2 regions of the Mycoplana sp. BE70 genome follow, and region 1 is predicted to be linked to the other one. Evidence: riboswitches for the same ligand, from Rfam matches in the RefSeq annotation. Region 1 holds a riboswitch; the other holds the start of a gene.
The links. A riboswitch is a leader RNA that binds a small molecule or an ion and turns the genes downstream of it on or off. The one in region 1 is predicted to bind S-adenosylmethionine.
Positions count from the first base shown of each region.

Region 2: another riboswitch for S-adenosylmethionine. It lies ahead of J2Y48_RS01220 (O-succinylhomoserine sulfhydrylase); the one in region 1 lies ahead of metA (homoserine O-succinyltransferase).

Region 1 covers NZ_JAVDTM010000002.1:247,333-255,274, reverse strand. Annotated here, with positions in the region: gene J2Y48_RS04590 (VWA domain-containing protein) at 1-1,135, opposite strand, end outside; gene J2Y48_RS04585 (GNAT family N-acetyltransferase) at 1,141-1,590, opposite strand; gene metA (homoserine O-succinyltransferase) at 1,595-2,518, opposite strand; SAM riboswitch at 2,576-2,653, opposite strand; gene J2Y48_RS04575 (MoxR family ATPase) at 2,702-3,541, opposite strand; gene J2Y48_RS04570 (beta-ketoacyl-ACP reductase) at 3,668-4,393, opposite strand; gene J2Y48_RS04565 (acetyl-CoA C-acetyltransferase) at 4,497-5,678, opposite strand; gene phaR (polyhydroxyalkanoate synthesis repressor PhaR) at 6,018-6,596, shown strand; gene rpmF (50S ribosomal protein L32) at 6,717-6,902, opposite strand; gene J2Y48_RS04550 (glutathione S-transferase family protein) at 7,103-7,750, opposite strand; gene mtgA (monofunctional biosynthetic peptidoglycan transglycosylase) at 7,827-7,942, opposite strand, start outside.
Region 2 covers NZ_JAVDTM010000001.1:245,252-253,193, reverse strand. Annotated here, with positions in the region: gene J2Y48_RS01220 (O-succinylhomoserine sulfhydrylase) at 99-1,283, opposite strand; SAM riboswitch at 1,328-1,406, opposite strand; gene J2Y48_RS01215 (2'-deoxycytidine 5'-triphosphate deaminase) at 1,480-2,577, shown strand; gene J2Y48_RS01210 (calcium-binding protein) at 2,778-4,745, shown strand; gene J2Y48_RS01205 (HlyD family type I secretion periplasmic adaptor subunit) at 4,779-6,188, opposite strand; gene J2Y48_RS01200 (peptidase domain-containing ABC transporter) at 6,185-7,942, opposite strand, start outside.

The sequences.
Region 1 (7,942 bases):
GGAACATGCGGCCGTGCATCAGGCGGCCGATCAGGTCGGTCGACTGGGTGTAGCGCCAGTGCTCCTGGTGCACCGGATTGAGCCAGATCGCCCGGGGGAAATGCTCGGTGATGCGGGTCAGCCAGACCGCGCCGGCCTCCTTGTTCCAGTGCTCGACGGAGCCGCCTGGATGGGTGATCTCATACGGGCTCATTGCCGCATCGCCGACGAAGATCACGCGATAGTCGTTGCCGTAGGTGCGGATCAGCTCAAGCGTCGGCGTGACGTCGGTGCGCCGGCGGCGGCTGTCTTTCCAGACGCCTTCGTAGACGCAGTTGTGAAAGTAGAAATGCTCCAGGTGCCGGAACTCGGCACGTGCCGCCGAGAAGAGCTCCTCGACGGTGCGGACATGCGATTCCATCGAGCCGCCGGCGTCGAAGAACATCAGCAGCTTCACCGCATTGCGCCGCTCGGGCCGGGTGACGACGTCGATGTAGCCGTGCTGGGCGGTGGAGTGGATCGTGCCGGGCAGGTCGAGTTCGTCCACGGCACCCTCGCGCACCCAGCGCCGCAGCCGTTTCAGCGCGACCTTGATGTTGCGGGTGCCGAGTTCAACGCTGTCGTCGTAGTCCTTGAATTCGCGCCGGTCCCAGACTTTGACGGCCCGGCGGTGCCGGGAGGCGTGGCCGATGCGAACGCCTTCCGGATTGTAGCCGAACGCGCCGAAAGGAGAGGTGCCGGCCGTGCCGATCCACTTCGAGCCGCCCTGGTGGCGTCCCTTCTGCTCGGCTAGGCGCTGGCGCAGGGTCTCCATGAGCTTGTCGAAGCCGCCGAGGCTCTCGATCAGGCGTTTCTCCTCATCCGTGAGGTATCGCTCGGCCAGCTTTTGCAACCACGCTTCGGGAATTCTCGCGTCGATTCTGTCAAGTGCCGCGCCCGACACGGCTTCGAGCCCCTTGAAGGTCTCGGCAAAGACCCGGTCGAACCGGTCGATGAAGCGTTCGTCCTTCACCAGCGCGCTGCGGGCAAGATAGTAGAAGGCCTCGACGTCGAAGTCGGCAATGCCTGCTTCCATGCCTTCCAGCAGCGACAGGAACTCCCGCAGGGTGACGGGAACCTTCGCGGTCCTCAGCGCGAGGAAGAACGGGATGAACATGGCGGTCAGAGGTTCTTCTGGTAGATGATGAACGGCGTCTTGTCGGCGATGCGGTCATAGAGACGGCGCGCGGTCGCGTTGAATTCCTGTGTCATCCAGTAGACTTCCGGCGTGCCCGCATCGGCAGCCTTCGCATAGACCGCCTCGATCAGCGCCTTGCCGATGCCGGTGCCGCGCACTTCCGGATCGGCGTAGAGATCCTGCAGGTAGCAGACATTGTTGGTCGTCCAGCACGAGCGATGGAAGAGATAGTGGGCGAGGCCGACAGGCTTGCCGTCGAGGACGGCCAGCAGGCCGGCGAACTCGTTGGCGCCGCCACCGGTCAGCCGTGCGAAGGTCGATCGGTAGATTTCTTCCGGGAGCACGGTCTCGTAGAAGGCGAGGTAGGCCGTCCACAAACGGCGCCACGCGGCCTCGTCGTCAGCTGCAACAGGTCTGATCACGAGGCCGGTCATCTGCTTATCCTTCCTTGCCAATCTTCTCCAGATCATACGGTGTTGTCTGGTACATCTCGTTGATCCAGTTGCCGAACAGCAGATGCGCATGGCTGCGCCAGCGGTTCAAGGGGGGGATCGCCGGGTCGTTGTGCGGGAAATAGTTCCTCGGCATCTTGATCGGTACGCCGGCGTTCACATCACGGAAATACTCGTCGGCAAGTGAGGTTGAATCGTATTCGACGTGATTGAAGACGTAGAGCCGCTTGCCGGCCTTCTCCTGCACGTAACAGACGCCCGTCTCGTCCGATTCCATCAGGATCTCGAGGCCCGGTCGCTGGCGGATGTCTTCGGAGCGCACCTCGGTCCAGCGCGAGACGGGGATCTGGAAATCGTCCGAAAATCCGTTGAGGAAGACGGAGGAGGGATTGCGATTGTGATGGCGGAAGACACCGAATGCCTTTTCGTCGAGCGTAAACTTCGGCACGCCGTGAAAGTGATAGATCGCCGCCATCGCGCCCCAGCAGACATTCAGCGTCGAATGGACGTTCGTCTCGGTCCAGTCGAAGATCTGCTTCATCTCGTCCCAGTAGGTGACATCCTCGTAGTCGAGCGTCTCGATCGGCGCACCGGTGATGATGAAGCCGTCGAACTTGCGGTGCTTGATATCCTCCCACGTGTCGTAGAAGGCGAGGAGATGTTCTTCCGACGTGTTCTTCGCCCTGTGGCCGCCGATGCGCACCAGCGACAGCTCCACCTGCAGCGGCGACGCGCCGACCAGCCGCGCCATCTGGATCTCGGTCTTGATCTTGTTCGGCATGAGGTTCAGGAGTCCGATCTGCAAGGGGCGGATGTCCTGGCGGACAGCCACCGTCTCGGTCATCACCCGCACGCCCTCGTGAACGAGGGTCTCGAAAGCAGGCAGCGTATCGGGAATCTTGATGGGCATGGCTTCACTCGATCAAACAAAAAAACCGGCGGCGACAAAATCGCAACCGGTCCGGGAAGGTCTCTTCTCGCGGCCCTTTAGCGACTTGTTTTACGTGGCTGCAAGCCGGCCGGCCAAATCACCACGGGACATATCCTAAATAGCGCCAGTCCGCCTCGGAATCAATCGGCGATGCCGGAATGGCTAACCGTCGCGCCGCGCCATGAAGGCCAGGCGTTCGAACAGGTGCACATCCTGCTCATTCTTGAGCAGGGCTCCGTAGAGCTTAGGCAGCATCGTTTTCGGATCGGTGCGCAGGTCGGCAGGCTCCACCTCGTCGGCCACCAGCAGCCGGATCCAGTCGAGGGCTTCGGACGTGGAAGGCCTTTTCTTCAGTCCGGGCGTTTCGCGGATATCGAAGAAGGTGGAAAGTGCGGCCGAAAGCAGCGCCTTGCGGATGCCGGGATAGTGGACTTCGACGATGCGGGAAAGCGTGTCCTGGTCGGGGAAGCGGATGTAGTGGAAGAAGCAGCGGCGCAGGAAGGCGTCCGGCAGTTCCTTCTCGTTGTTTGAGGTGATGATGACGATCGGGCGGTTCGCCGCGGCAACGGTCTCGCTCGTCTCGTAGACATGGAATTCCATGCGGTCGAGTTCCTGCAGGAGGTCGTTGGGAAACTCGATGTCGGCCTTGTCGATCTCGTCGATCAGCAGAACGGTTTTCCTCGGCGCCTCGAAGGCCTGCCAGAGCTTGCCCTTGCGGATGTAGTTGCGCACGTCGTTGATGCGCTCGTCGCCGAGCTGGCTGTCGCGAAGACGCGAGACGACGTCATATTCGTAGAGGCCCTGCTGGGCCTTCGTCGTCGATTTCACGTTCCATTCGATGAGGTCGAGGCCGAGGGCCGTCGCAACCTGGCGGGCGAGTTCGGTCTTGCCGGTGCCAGGCTCGCCCTTGACGAGCAGTGGCCGCTCCAACCGGATCGCCGCATTGACGGCAACCATCAGATCCTTGTCGGCGACGTAGTCGGCTGTTCCGGTAAACTGCATGCCTCTGCCCCTACTGCTGTACTGCAGAGCCGTCTAAGGGATGGCGGCAGGTCCGTAAAGGGTAGATGGCGGAACGCTGCTCGCCATCGGCAGACGGCGAGCAGCTATAGCACAGCGATCCGTGGCTCAGACCACGAACTGCCCGCCGTTGGCCGAGATCGTCGAACCGGTAATGAAGCCCGCATCATCGGAAGCGAGGAAGAGGACGCATCGAGCGATCTCCTCGGGTTCGCCCAACCGCCCGACGGGGATCTGCGGGATGATGCGCTCGTTCAGGACTTTTTCCGGCACGGCGCGGACCATCTCCGTGCCGATATAGCCCGGGCAGATGGCGTTGACGGTGATCCCCTTGGCGGCGCCCTCCTGGGCCAGCGCTTTGCTGAAGCCGAGATCACCCGCCTTGGCGGCCGAATAGTTCACCTGACCCATCTGGCCCTTCTGGCCGTTGATGGAGGAGATGTTGATGATCCGGCCGAAACTGCGGTCGCGCATTCCCGTCCAGACCGGATGGGTCATGTTGAACAGGCCGGTGAGGTTGGTGTTGATGACCTCGCTCCATTGCTGCGGCGTCATCTTGTGGAACATCACGTCCCGGGTGATGCCGGCGTTGTTGACGAGCACCTCGATGGGACCGAGATCGGCCTCAACCTTGGCAATTCCCGCCGCGCAGGCGTCGTAGCTCGAGACATCCCACTTGTAGACGGAAATGCCTGTTTCGGCCTTGAAGGCGTTGGCGGCCTCATCGTTGCCGGCGTAGGTGGCGGCAACCTTGTAACCGGCCTTTTTGAGAGCCGTTGAAATGGCCGCGCCGATGCCGCGCGTGCCGCCAGTGACCAATGCTACCCTGCTCATGTGTGCACTCCCCTCAGACGTTTTTTCGTTGGGCCTTGGAGTGGCGCCTGAAGCGCCACCCTTGAATGCGATGTGCGGCGTGCCGGCCGATGTTGGCAGGTGCTTACATCCGTTCCACGCACATGGCGACGCCCATGCCGCCGCCGATGCAGAGCGTTGCCAGGCCCTTGGAGACGCCGCGGCGCTTCATTTCGAACAGAAGCGTATTGAGGACGCGCGCGCCAGAGGCGCCGATCGGATGGCCGATGGCGATCGCGCCGCCATTGACGTTGACGATCGAAGGATCCCAGCCGAGGTCCTTGTTGACGGCGCAAGCCTGGGCGGCAAACGCTTCGTTGGCCTCGACGAGGCCGAGATCGCCAACCTTCCAGCCGGCCTTTTCGAGTGCCTTGCGGGAGGCCGGGATCGGGCCGGTTCCCATGATCTTCGGGTCGACGCCGGCGGTCGCCCAGGAGACGATGCGGGCCAGCGGCTGGATGCCGCGACGCGCGGCTTCGGCTTCGCTCATGAGAAGAGCCGCCGCCGCGCCGTCGTTGATGCCGGAGGCGTTGGCGGCCGTCACCGTGCCGTCCTTGTCGAAGGCCGGTTTCAGCTTCGCCATGGAATCCAGCGTCGCGCCGTGGCGGATATACTCGTCGCTATCGACGATGATGTCGCCCTTGCGGGTCTTGACGGTGAAGGGGACGATCTCGTCCTTGAAGCGGCCCGCCTTCTGCGCAGCTTCGGCCTTGTTTTGCGAAGCGACGGCAAAGGCATCCTGCTCGTCGCGGGACAGCTGCCACTGCCGGGCGACGTTCTCCGCCGTGATGCCCATGTGATAGCCGTAGAAGGCGTCGGTCAGGCCGTCCTTGATCATCGTGTCGATCATCTTGAAGTCGCCCATCTTCACGCCGCCGCGCAGATGCGCGCAGTGCGGCGCCATCGACATCGACTCCATGCCGCCGGCGACGATGATGTTGGCGTCACCGGTTGCGATCTGCTGCATGCCGAGGGCGACGGCTCGCAGGCCGGAGCCGCAGAGCTGATTCATGCCCCAGGCGGTCTTCTCCTGGGGTACGCCGGCCTTCATCGCCGCCTGGCGGGCCGGGTTCTGACCCTCCCCGGCCGACAGCACCTGGCCGAGGATGACCTCGTCCACCTCGCTTGCGGATACGCCGGCCCGCTCGAGAACGGCCGCGATCACTGTGGCGCCGAGTTCATGGGCGGGCGTGTTGGCGAAGGCGCCATTGAAGGAGCCGACGGCGGTGCGGGCCGCGCTGGCGATGACGATGGACGAAGTGCTCATGGGGGTCTTTTCCTCACTCTTTCGACCCACGACCGCAGGTGCGCCGCAGCTTGCGGCGGTTCCCGGCGCGGGAAATCCTTCCGGTTGCGTGCCAGTCGACGACCCTGCAGAGCAACCACCTCAACGGCAAAACTGGCAAAGCTTCGATGGAGAGTCAAACGGGTTGTCGCGGTCGCCGTCCGTGCTGCAGCCGTGCTGCGCTCGCAGCGCGGGCGCGCTAAAAAATGTTGCGCAGCATTTTTTTCACTGCAACGCACAATTGGATTGTCATACCATTATTTTTGCGGATACTCGCAGCGACCAGCAAGCGATTGGAAATGCGGGGATGAGGAGACCCAGATGGCCAAGAATGACGGTCAGATCACGATCAAGAAGTATGCGAACAGGCGACTCTACAACACGGGCACGAGCACCTATGTGACGCTCGACGATCTTGCGGTGATGGTGAAGAAGGGGGAGAACTTCATTGTCCAGGACGCGAAATCCGGCGATGACATCACGCATTCGGTGTTGACCCAGATCATCTTCGAGCAGGAATCGAAGACCGGCAACACGCTGCTGCCGATCTCCTTCCTCCGCCAGCTCATCGGCTTCTACGGCGATCAGATGCAGATGGTGGTTCCGAGCTACCTCGAGCATTCGATGCAGGCGTTCACCGAGCAGCAGTCGCAGATGCGCGAGCAGATGAACAAGGCCTTCGGCGACACGCCGTTCGGCAAGAACCTGCAAGTGCCGATGCAGCTGGTGGAAGAGCAGGTGCGCCGCAACACCGAGATGTTCCAGAAGGCGATGCAGATGTTTTCGCCCTTCATGAACGCGCCGCCGCAGAAGGAAACGAAGAAGGCCGAGGCCAAGGACATCGACGAGCTGAAGGAGCAACTGCGGGCGCTGCAGTCGAAGCTCGACAACCTGGGCTGACGCCGTTCGAAGGTATGTGCGAACCCGGACGACGAGGGAAAGCGCGGTCGGCTTGGATATGTGTAAAAGAAAAGGGCCGGAGGATGCCGGCCCAATTTCATTGTCGAAGATTGGAAGCGATTATGCGCTTTCCTTCGGCGTCAGCACCTGGCGGCCGCGATACATGCCTGTCTTCAGGTCGATGTGGTGCGGGCGGCGCAGTTCGCCGGAGTTCTTGTCTTCGATGTAGCTCGGAGCCTTCAGAGCGTCGGCGGAGCGGCGCATGCCGCGCTTGGACGGGCTCGTTTTTCTTTTCGGTACAGCCATTTCACTACTCCACTGAACGGGCAAACACGTCCCAGGCCACTCAAAATGGCCGAAAAAGACATGCATCTATCTCGGAAATTTGCCGGGCTTATACATGGCAAAAACCTGCTTGACCAGTCCCCGCAAGGATTTTTTCGCGTGAGCCGCCGCTGGTTGCTTCCATGCAGTGTTGACAGGAGTGCCAGCACCAGATGGTCAGCTCAGGCCTCGTCCTCCGGCACGGTCCAGGGTTCAGCCAACGCGGCCGCTTCCCACTTCTTCCAGGCCGGATGGGCCATGACGCGATCCATGTAGGCCAGCGAACCGTGGTCGGCGGTCAACTTGTAGGCATGGAAACGGTTGACGACGGGCGCATACATCGCGTCGGCGGCGGAAAAGGCGCCGAACAGGAACGGGCCGCCCCAGCGCTGCAGCGCATCACGCCAGATCGCTTCGATCCGCTCGACGTCGTCGAGGACGCCGTCCGGCAGATCGATCGCGCGCTGCGGCCGGCGGATGTTCATCGGGCAGGCGCCGCGAAGCGCCCGGAAGCCGGCGAGCATTTCCATCGAGACAGACCGGGCTTGCGCGCGCGCTTCGCGATCCGTTGGCCAGATGCCGGCGTCGGGGTAGAGCTCGGCGACATATTCGATGATTGCCAGAGACTCCCACACCCGCACCTTGCCGTGGTGCAGCACGGGCACGCAACCGGTCGGGGAGAGTTCCTTGAAGGCGGGATTGCCGGCGGCGAAATCGAACGGGATCACCCGATCGGAAAAAGGAATGCCGGCGGCCTCCATCGCGATCCAGGGGCGGAAGGACCAGGACGAATAGTTCTTGTTGCCTATATAGAGCACGAGGTCGGGCATGCGGGACTCCTGCGGATCCGGATTGGTCCAGACTCTAGAATCCCTGCCCGTTCAGCGCCAATGAAAAGGCATGAACTCAGTCATAAAGGCATCTGATGTATTCGCCCGAGCGGCTGGCGCGGCGCTCGATCAGGCTCGCGAGCCGCTTCAGGCCGCGGCCCGGCTTGCCGGCCTTGCGGTCGATCGGATTGG
Region 2 (7,942 bases), on a different contig from region 1:
GATCCGATCAAGACAATTGTCGATCGTCAAGCGGCGTTGGCTGCCCCTGGGCGCAAAAAAAAAGCAGCGCACGGCCGGCATGCGCTGCTTTGTCGGGTTCAGGATTTCACCTTCTCCAGCGCCTGGGCGAAGTCGGCGAGCAGGTCCTCGCTGTCCTCGATGCCCGCGGAGAAGCGGACGGTGCCGGGCGAAATGCCGAGTTCGGCGCGGGCCTCGTCGGTCAGGTTCTTGTGCGTCGTCGTTCCCGGATGTGTGATCAGGCTCTTTGCGTCGCCGAGATTGTTGGAGATCTCGACGATCTCGAGCGCGTTCTGCAGCGCGAAGGCGGCTTCCTTGCCACCCTTGAGCTCGATGCAGATCAGCGTGGAGCCGCCGGACATCTGCCTGGCGATGATGTCGGCCTGCGGGTGATCCTTGCGACCGGGGTAGATGACGCGGGCAACCTTCGGGTGATCGGCGAGAAGGTCGGCAATGCGCGAAGCGTTTTCGGTCTGCTGCTTGACGCGCAGCGGCAGCGTTTCGATCCCCTTCAGCAGCGTCCAGGCGTTGAACGGCGACATGGCGGGACCGGTGTGGCGGAAGTAGTCCTGCAGGCTTTCCTCGATCCACTCCTTGTCGGACAGCACGATGCCGCCGAGGCAGCGGCCCTGGCCGTCAATGTGCTTGGTGGCCGAGTAGACGACCACATGGGCGCCGAGCTCAAGCGGCTTCTGGAACAGCGGGGTGGCGAAGACGTTGTCGACGACGACCTTGGCGCCGATCTGGTTTGCGAGCTTGGCCACGCCGGCGATGTCGACCACTTCGAGGGTCGGGTTCGTCGGGCTTTCGAGGAAGAAGACCTTCGTGTTCTTCCTGACCGCCTTTTCCCAGTTGGCGAGATCGCGCCCGTCGACGAGCGTACACTCGACGCCGTATTTCGGCGCCAGCGTCTCGACCACCCAACGGCAGGAGCCGAACAGGGCGCGGGCGGCGACGATATGGTCGCCGGCCTTCACCTGGCAGAGGATCGCGGCAGCAACCGCCGCCATGCCGGATGCCATGGCGCGGCCTTCCTCGGCGCCTTCGAGCAGGCATATGCGCCGCTCGAACATGTCGTTCGTCGGGCTGCCGTAGCGGGCGTAGATGAAGCCCTCTGTCTCACCCTTGAAGCGAGCCTCGGCGGCTTCCGCGGTCTCGTAGACGAAACCCTGGGTCAGGAAGATGGCTTCGGAGGTTTCGGCGTGCTGCGAACGGGTGGTGCCGCCATGGACGAGTTGGGTTGCCGGGCGCCAGGACTTGCTCATGATGATTGCCTTCCAAAACAAAAAAACCGGCCGCGAAAAGCAGGCCGGTTGGACACCCGGCCTTTTTAGCTACTTGTTTAACGTGGCTGCAAGCCGACCGGCCAAATCACCACGGGATATCCGCTCCATACTGCGAGGCGGTGCTTGCGTCAATTGCCGGCATTTGGTTTTGTCGGCCAGTTTAAAGGAACGGTCTATGGTACGTGCAACGGGAATTCTGGCGGATCGCGCCATCAAGGGGCTGTTCGACAACAACAGGCTGGTAAGCGAGGCCGCGCTGGACCGCGACCAGATTCAGCCGGCGAGCCTCGATCTGCGCCTGGGCTCGAAGGCCTTCCGCGTCCGCGCCAGTTTCCTGCCCGGGCCCGCCCATCTGGTCGCCGACAAGCTCGACCGGCTGAAGCTGCATGTGATCGACCTTACCGACGGCGCCGTACTGGAGACGGGCTGCGTCTATATCGTGCCGCTGATGGAAAGCCTCGACCTGCCGGAGGAACTGTCCGCTTCCACCAACCCGAAAAGTTCGACCGGTCGGCTCGACATTTTCACCCGCGTCATCACCGATCGGGCGCAGGAATTCGACAAGATCCCGGCCGGATACAAGGGGCCGCTCTATCTCGAGATCTCGCCCCGGACCTTCCCGATCGTCGTGCGGCGCGGTTCGCGCCTCTCTCAGATCCGCTTTCGCAGCGGCAATGCGCTGCTGACAGACGCCGAGCTACTGGCCCTGCACGCATCCGACACGCTGGTGGCGAGCGACACGCCGAACGTCTCGGGCGGCGGTATTGCGCTATCAATCGACCTGGTGGGCACCGGGCCGGAGGGCCTCGTCGGCTATCGCGGCAAGCACCACACGGCCGTCGTCGACGTCGACAAGAAGAACCAGCACGACGTGTTCGATTTCTGGGAGCCGCTGTTCAGCCGCGGCCGCAACGAACTGATCCTCGATCCGGATGAATTCTACATCCTTGTCTCGCGCGAGGCGGTGCACGTGCCGCCGCTCTATGCCGCCGAAATGACACCGTTCGATCCGCTCGTCGGCGAGTTCCGCGTCCACTATGCCGGCTTCTTCGATCCCGGCTTTGGACACGCCGCCGCCGGCGGCTCGGGCAGCCGGGCGGTGCTGGAAGTGCGCAGCCATGAGGTGCCCTTCATCCTCGAACACGGGCAGATCGTCGGGCGTCTCGTCTACGAGCGCATGCTCGAGCTTCCCGAAAGCCTCTACGGCACCGGACTGGGCTCCAACTACCAGGCGCAGGGCCTGAAGCTGTCGAAGCATTTCCGCACCAGCTGAGCCGGGCGCTCACTGCGACCCGATCGAATGAATCCCGACGCGCGCCGGCCGCAGCTTCGCCGCCGCCGCTCGTTCGGCATCCTCTCTCAATTTCACGTTAGCTGTTTCCTTGGTGACAACCAGTTGTCTCGCTTAGCGCTAGCAACCGAAGCCAGGCCGCCGTTGCGGCATCGGACCGAGCCGTGATGGAGGAAACTCAAATGGCGGTTCACCTTATCAAGGAAGACTCGACCACACCCGTGACAGCCTCGGTTGCCAGTGGTGTCTGGCTGGTACGGGAGGGTGTCACGCTTGCAACCGCGCCCGACGGCTCGGCCTACCGCGGCGCGATCGACGCCAGCGCCAAGGCGAACAGCCGCGTATTCAATGTCGAAGGAAACGTTTTCGCGGACTGGGGGCCTGGCATCTATCTGGGTGAGGGGATCGACAGCAAGATCGGGGTCGGGGACACAGGATCGATCACGAGTTCGACGACGGCGATCATCGCCTGGGCACCAAAGTTGGAGGCCACGGTGAGAATGCAGAACGATGGCGAGATTTACGGCTCCACCGACGGTATCTATGTCGTCTTGACGCAATTCGACCTCACCAACAACGGGACAATCGGGGGAGGCTATACTGCAGTCGTTGCCAGATCGGACGTCACCTATATCGCCAACAGTGGGGTCATAAATGGTGTCGTCGCCGCTTATGGGGACGGAGTGGGCAAGGCTGCGATCAACAACACAGGTACTATCAATGGTCGGCTCGAGGTGCTCACGAATGCGGCACAGGTCAACACGATCTTCAATTCCGGCACGATTGCCGCGCACGACAAGCTGGGCGGTAGTCAGAACGCGGTAATCGGTGGCCTTGCCGCCGAACAGGTGGTCAACACCGGTACGATAAGAGGGGACCTGGACCTCGGTGGAGGGGCGGACACCTTCTCCAACTCCGGTTTCGTTCAGGGCAACATTTCCTTCCAGGCTGGCGACGATGCGCTGACGCTCAATAACGGCGGCGTCATCGACGGCAATGTGGACATGGGAGAGGGCAACGACCGCATCAACCTGATCGGCGGATCGATCACCGGCACCGTGTCGGGCGGTCAGGGAAATGACTACTACGTCATCCGCAACGCAGACGCCGTTTTGACTGAAACAGCGGATCAAGGCGTCGATACCGTCGAAACCCGCACCACCTGGTATTTGGACGACAACTTCGAAAACCTCGTGCTCGCCGGCAACGCGAGCGTCGAGGGGCACGGCAATGAGCTTGCCAATGCATTGACCGGCAACATCGCCTCCAACCGGCTGTTCGGCTACGAGGGCGACGACGTGCTCGATGGCGGAAAGGGGGCCGACCGGCTCGACGGCGGTGCCGGCAACGACACCTATATCGTCGACAACGCGGGAGATGTCGTTATCGAAAGAGCGGGTGCGGGCAGGGACACCGTCAAATCCACCGTCAGCTTGGTGCTTTCGGCGAACGTCGAAAACCTGATCCTTGGCGGAACCGGCGCGCTGAACGGCACCGGCAACGCCCTCGCCAACACACTGACCGGCAATGCCGGCAAGAACGTCCTGAACGGCGGTACCGGCAAGGACACGCTGGTTGGCGGTGCCGGCAACGACACCTACATCACCGATGGCGGCGACACGATCAAGGAGGATGCGAATGGAGGCGTCGACCTCGTCAAGAGTTCCGTCACGCTCACGCTCGGTGCAAACCTCGAAAACCTGACGCTGACCGGTACCAAAAACATTGGCGGCACCGGCAACGCGCTCGACAACGTTCTGGTCGGCAACGCCGGAAAGAACGTTCTGAACGGAGGCGCGGGTGCCGACACTCTGACCGGGGGGCGTGGCAGTGACACTTTCGTCTTCAACTCCGCCCTGAGCAGCAAGAATATCGACAAAATCAGCGACTTCGACACGAAGTCCGACATCATCCATCTGGACGACGCGATCTTCCGCGGCTTGAAGGCCGGTGCTTTGTCAGCCGATGCCTTCCGGATCGGAACTGCCGCTGCCGATGCCAGCGACCGCATCATCTACAACGATGCGACCGGGGCGCTGTTCTTCGATCGCGATGGTTCCGGATCCGCCTACAAGGCCGTGCAGTTCGCCGACCTGTCAGCGGGTCTGAAAAGTGCGGGCATCGCTTATAGCGACTTCTTCGTCATTTAGCGTAGGGATCACTGCAGTGCCTCGGCAAGGCTATCAAGGCTCCCGGATGGCGCCGTCGAGCCCGCGCAGCAGCGGATAGAGGAAATAGGAGATCACGGTTCGGCGACCGACCTTGATCTCGGCCGAGACCGTCATGCCCGGCAGGAGTCGGATCGGCTCACCGTCGGAGTGGAGTTGCATGTCGGTCAGCGGCACCCGGGCCTTGAAGTAGGGAGCAGGCGATTGTCCCGTGGTCGCTTCCTGCTGGGTCGGGTTGAAGGCGTCGCGGCTAATCGTGCGGATCGTCCCGGAAGCTGTTCCGTACTTCTGGAACGGATAGGCGTCGAGCTTGATCCGGGCTTCGCTGTCGACTGCGACGCGCGCGATGTCGCGGGAGTTGACCGAGACCTCCGCTTCGAGCGGGACGTTGAGGGGGACGAGCGTCACGATCGGCTCGGCCTCGCGGACCACCGAGCCGACCGAGCGCTGGGCCAGGTCGAGGACGACGGCGTCGGCCGGCGCCGTCAGCGTGATCATCTCGCGCCTCAGTTCCATTTTCTTCAATTCGTCGGCGGCGGTGTCGCGCTGGTTGCGTAGCTCGACCAGTTGTTCCATCGACGCCCTGCGAAAGTCCTCGACAAAAGCCTGCCGGTCGGCTCGCAGTTTCGCCAGCGTGTGATCGGCTTCCGCCGCCTTGCCGCGCAACGCCGACAGGCTCGTCTCGACATCAAGCCGCGCGTCACGCGCGCCAAGGAAGTTGATCAGCGATCCGCTGTCCTTCCGGTAGAGCGACTCGCGCGCCCCTTCGATGCGATTGAGATTGTCGCGCCGGTTCGTCAGCACCGTCTGCTGATCCTTGCTGGAGGAGATCGCCGCAAGCTGGCCGGCGATCTGCTGGTCGAAATTCTGCACCTGCGCGAGGTAGTAAGCACGCCGCTGGGCGAAAAGCTGCGCTTGCAGTAGTTCATCCGGTGAACTGCCTGGGTTTGCCGTGTAGTCGACCCCTGCGAGTTCGGCGTCGATGCGCTTCACCTGCGCGTCGAGGGCGGAAAATTTCGTGCGCTGCTGGTCGGCGTCCGATTGGCTGAAGGTTGCGTCCATTCTGGCCAGCGTCTGGCCGGCGTGGACCACGTCTCCCGCCGAGACCTCGATGGATCGGATGATCGACGTCTCGAGCGGCTGGACGACGATGGTCGGCTGCGTGGTGACGAGTTTGCCGGGGGCGATGACGACCTCGTCGATCTTCGATAGCGATGCCCAAAGGATGGCCGAGCCGATCAGCGCGGTGATGCCGTAGAGGGTCATCCGCGCTACCCTGGGCGGCGCGCGCTCTTCGAGTTCCACGGCGTCCGACTGGAATTCCGCGATCACCGGCGGGCGGGCGTATTGCACGACGAGTTCGGTTCCGGGCTTGCCGGCCGGAACGGGAAGATTCTCGTGTCCTCGCGCGCTGTCGTCGCTCATGCCACCTGCCTTGTTTGCTGGGACCATAGGTGGCGATAGGTCATGCAGCGCGAAACCAACTGGTCGTGGCGGCCGATATCGGCAACCTTGCCGCGCTCCACGACGAGGATCGCATCGGCATCGACCAGCGTCGACAGCCGGTGCGAAACGATGATGACGGTGCGCCCCTTCGCGATCTTGCTCAGGTTCTCGCGGATGATCGCTTCACTGTCGGGATCGAGCGCGCTCGTGGCCTCGTCGAGAATAAGCAGTTTCGGGTTGGTCAGCAGCGCGCGGGCGATCGCGAGACGCTGCTTCTGTCCGCCCGAAAGGTTGGCGGCGTTCTCTTCCAGCATGGTCTCGAAGCCGCGCGGCAGCCGCTCGATGAACTCCTCTGCGCCGGCAATGCGGGCGACGTCGACGATCTCCTCGATGCTCGCGTCCGGCTTGGCCGCTGCGATGTTCTCGCGCACCGAGCCGCGGAACAGGAAATTATCCTGCAACACCACGCCGATGCTCGAGCGCAGATGAACGAGATCGATTTCCCGGTTGTCGTAGCCGTCGATCCGGACCAGCCCCTGCTGGTTCTGGTACAGCCCCTGGATCAGTCGCGTCACGGTCGTCTTGCCGGAGCCGCTCTTGCCGACGATGCCGAAAACCGAGCCGGCGGGAACGGTGAACGACACGTCGTCGAGCGCCGGGGCGTTTTCCGGCACGTAACGGAAGGTGACCCTGTCGAACTCGATCTTTCCGCTGAACTCCGGCCGGATTCCGCGGCCGCGGCCGGCCTGTTCGCGGCGCTGGTTCATGATCTCGCCGAGCATCCGCACCGAGAGTGCCACCTCCTGATACTCGTGCACCATGGTGACGATCTGGACGAGCGGCCCGGAAACGCGCCCGGCCAGCATGTTGAAGGCGACCAGCGCGCCGATTGTCATCGCGCCGCTGAAGACGTCGAGCGCGCCGAGCCCGATGATGGCGACGCTCATCAGCTTTTCCAGCAGCCCGGTGATGGCCTGGGCGATTGATGAGATCTTGTCGACGCGAAAGCGCACGGAAATGGTTTCGGCCGAACGATCGTCCCACACCTGCCGCTGCCGCGGCTCCAGGGCAAGCGACTTGACCGTGCGCATGCCGTGCACGGTTTCGACCAGCAGCGCCTGCCGCTCCCCCTCGACCCGGTAGAGCGCCTGCAGCCGTCGTTGGAACGGCCCAACGAGCATCATGACGACGAGGCCGACGAGCAAGGCAAAGCCGAGCACGACGAAGGTCAGCTTGACGCTGTAGAGAAGCAGGATCGGCACGAACACCAGCAGCGACAGGCTGTCCAGAAGCGTCAGGAACATACGGCCGGTCAGGAATTCGCGAATGCGCCCGGTCTGCTGCATGTGCTTGACGATCACGCCGGCGGAGGATTGTTCGAACAGGGCTATCGGCAGATCAAGCAAGTGGCCGAACGTTCGCGTGGCGATCCGGATATCGATCTTGTTGGTTGCGTAGAGCAGCAGATAACGCCGCAGAAAGGTGAAGGCCGCGTCGAAGATCAGCGCAATCGCAATGCCGACCGTGAGGACGGTGAGCGTCGCATAGCTCTGGTGCACCAGCACCTTGTCGATCACCAGCTGGAAGAAGATCGGCGTGGTTAGGCCAAGCCCGTAGAGAACGAAGGCCGCCAGCGCCACGTCGCGAAAGAGGCTGCGCTGGCGCACGATCTCCGGAATGAACCAGCGCAGGCCAAAGGGCTGATCGTCATCGAAGAGGCGATAGTTGCGCTT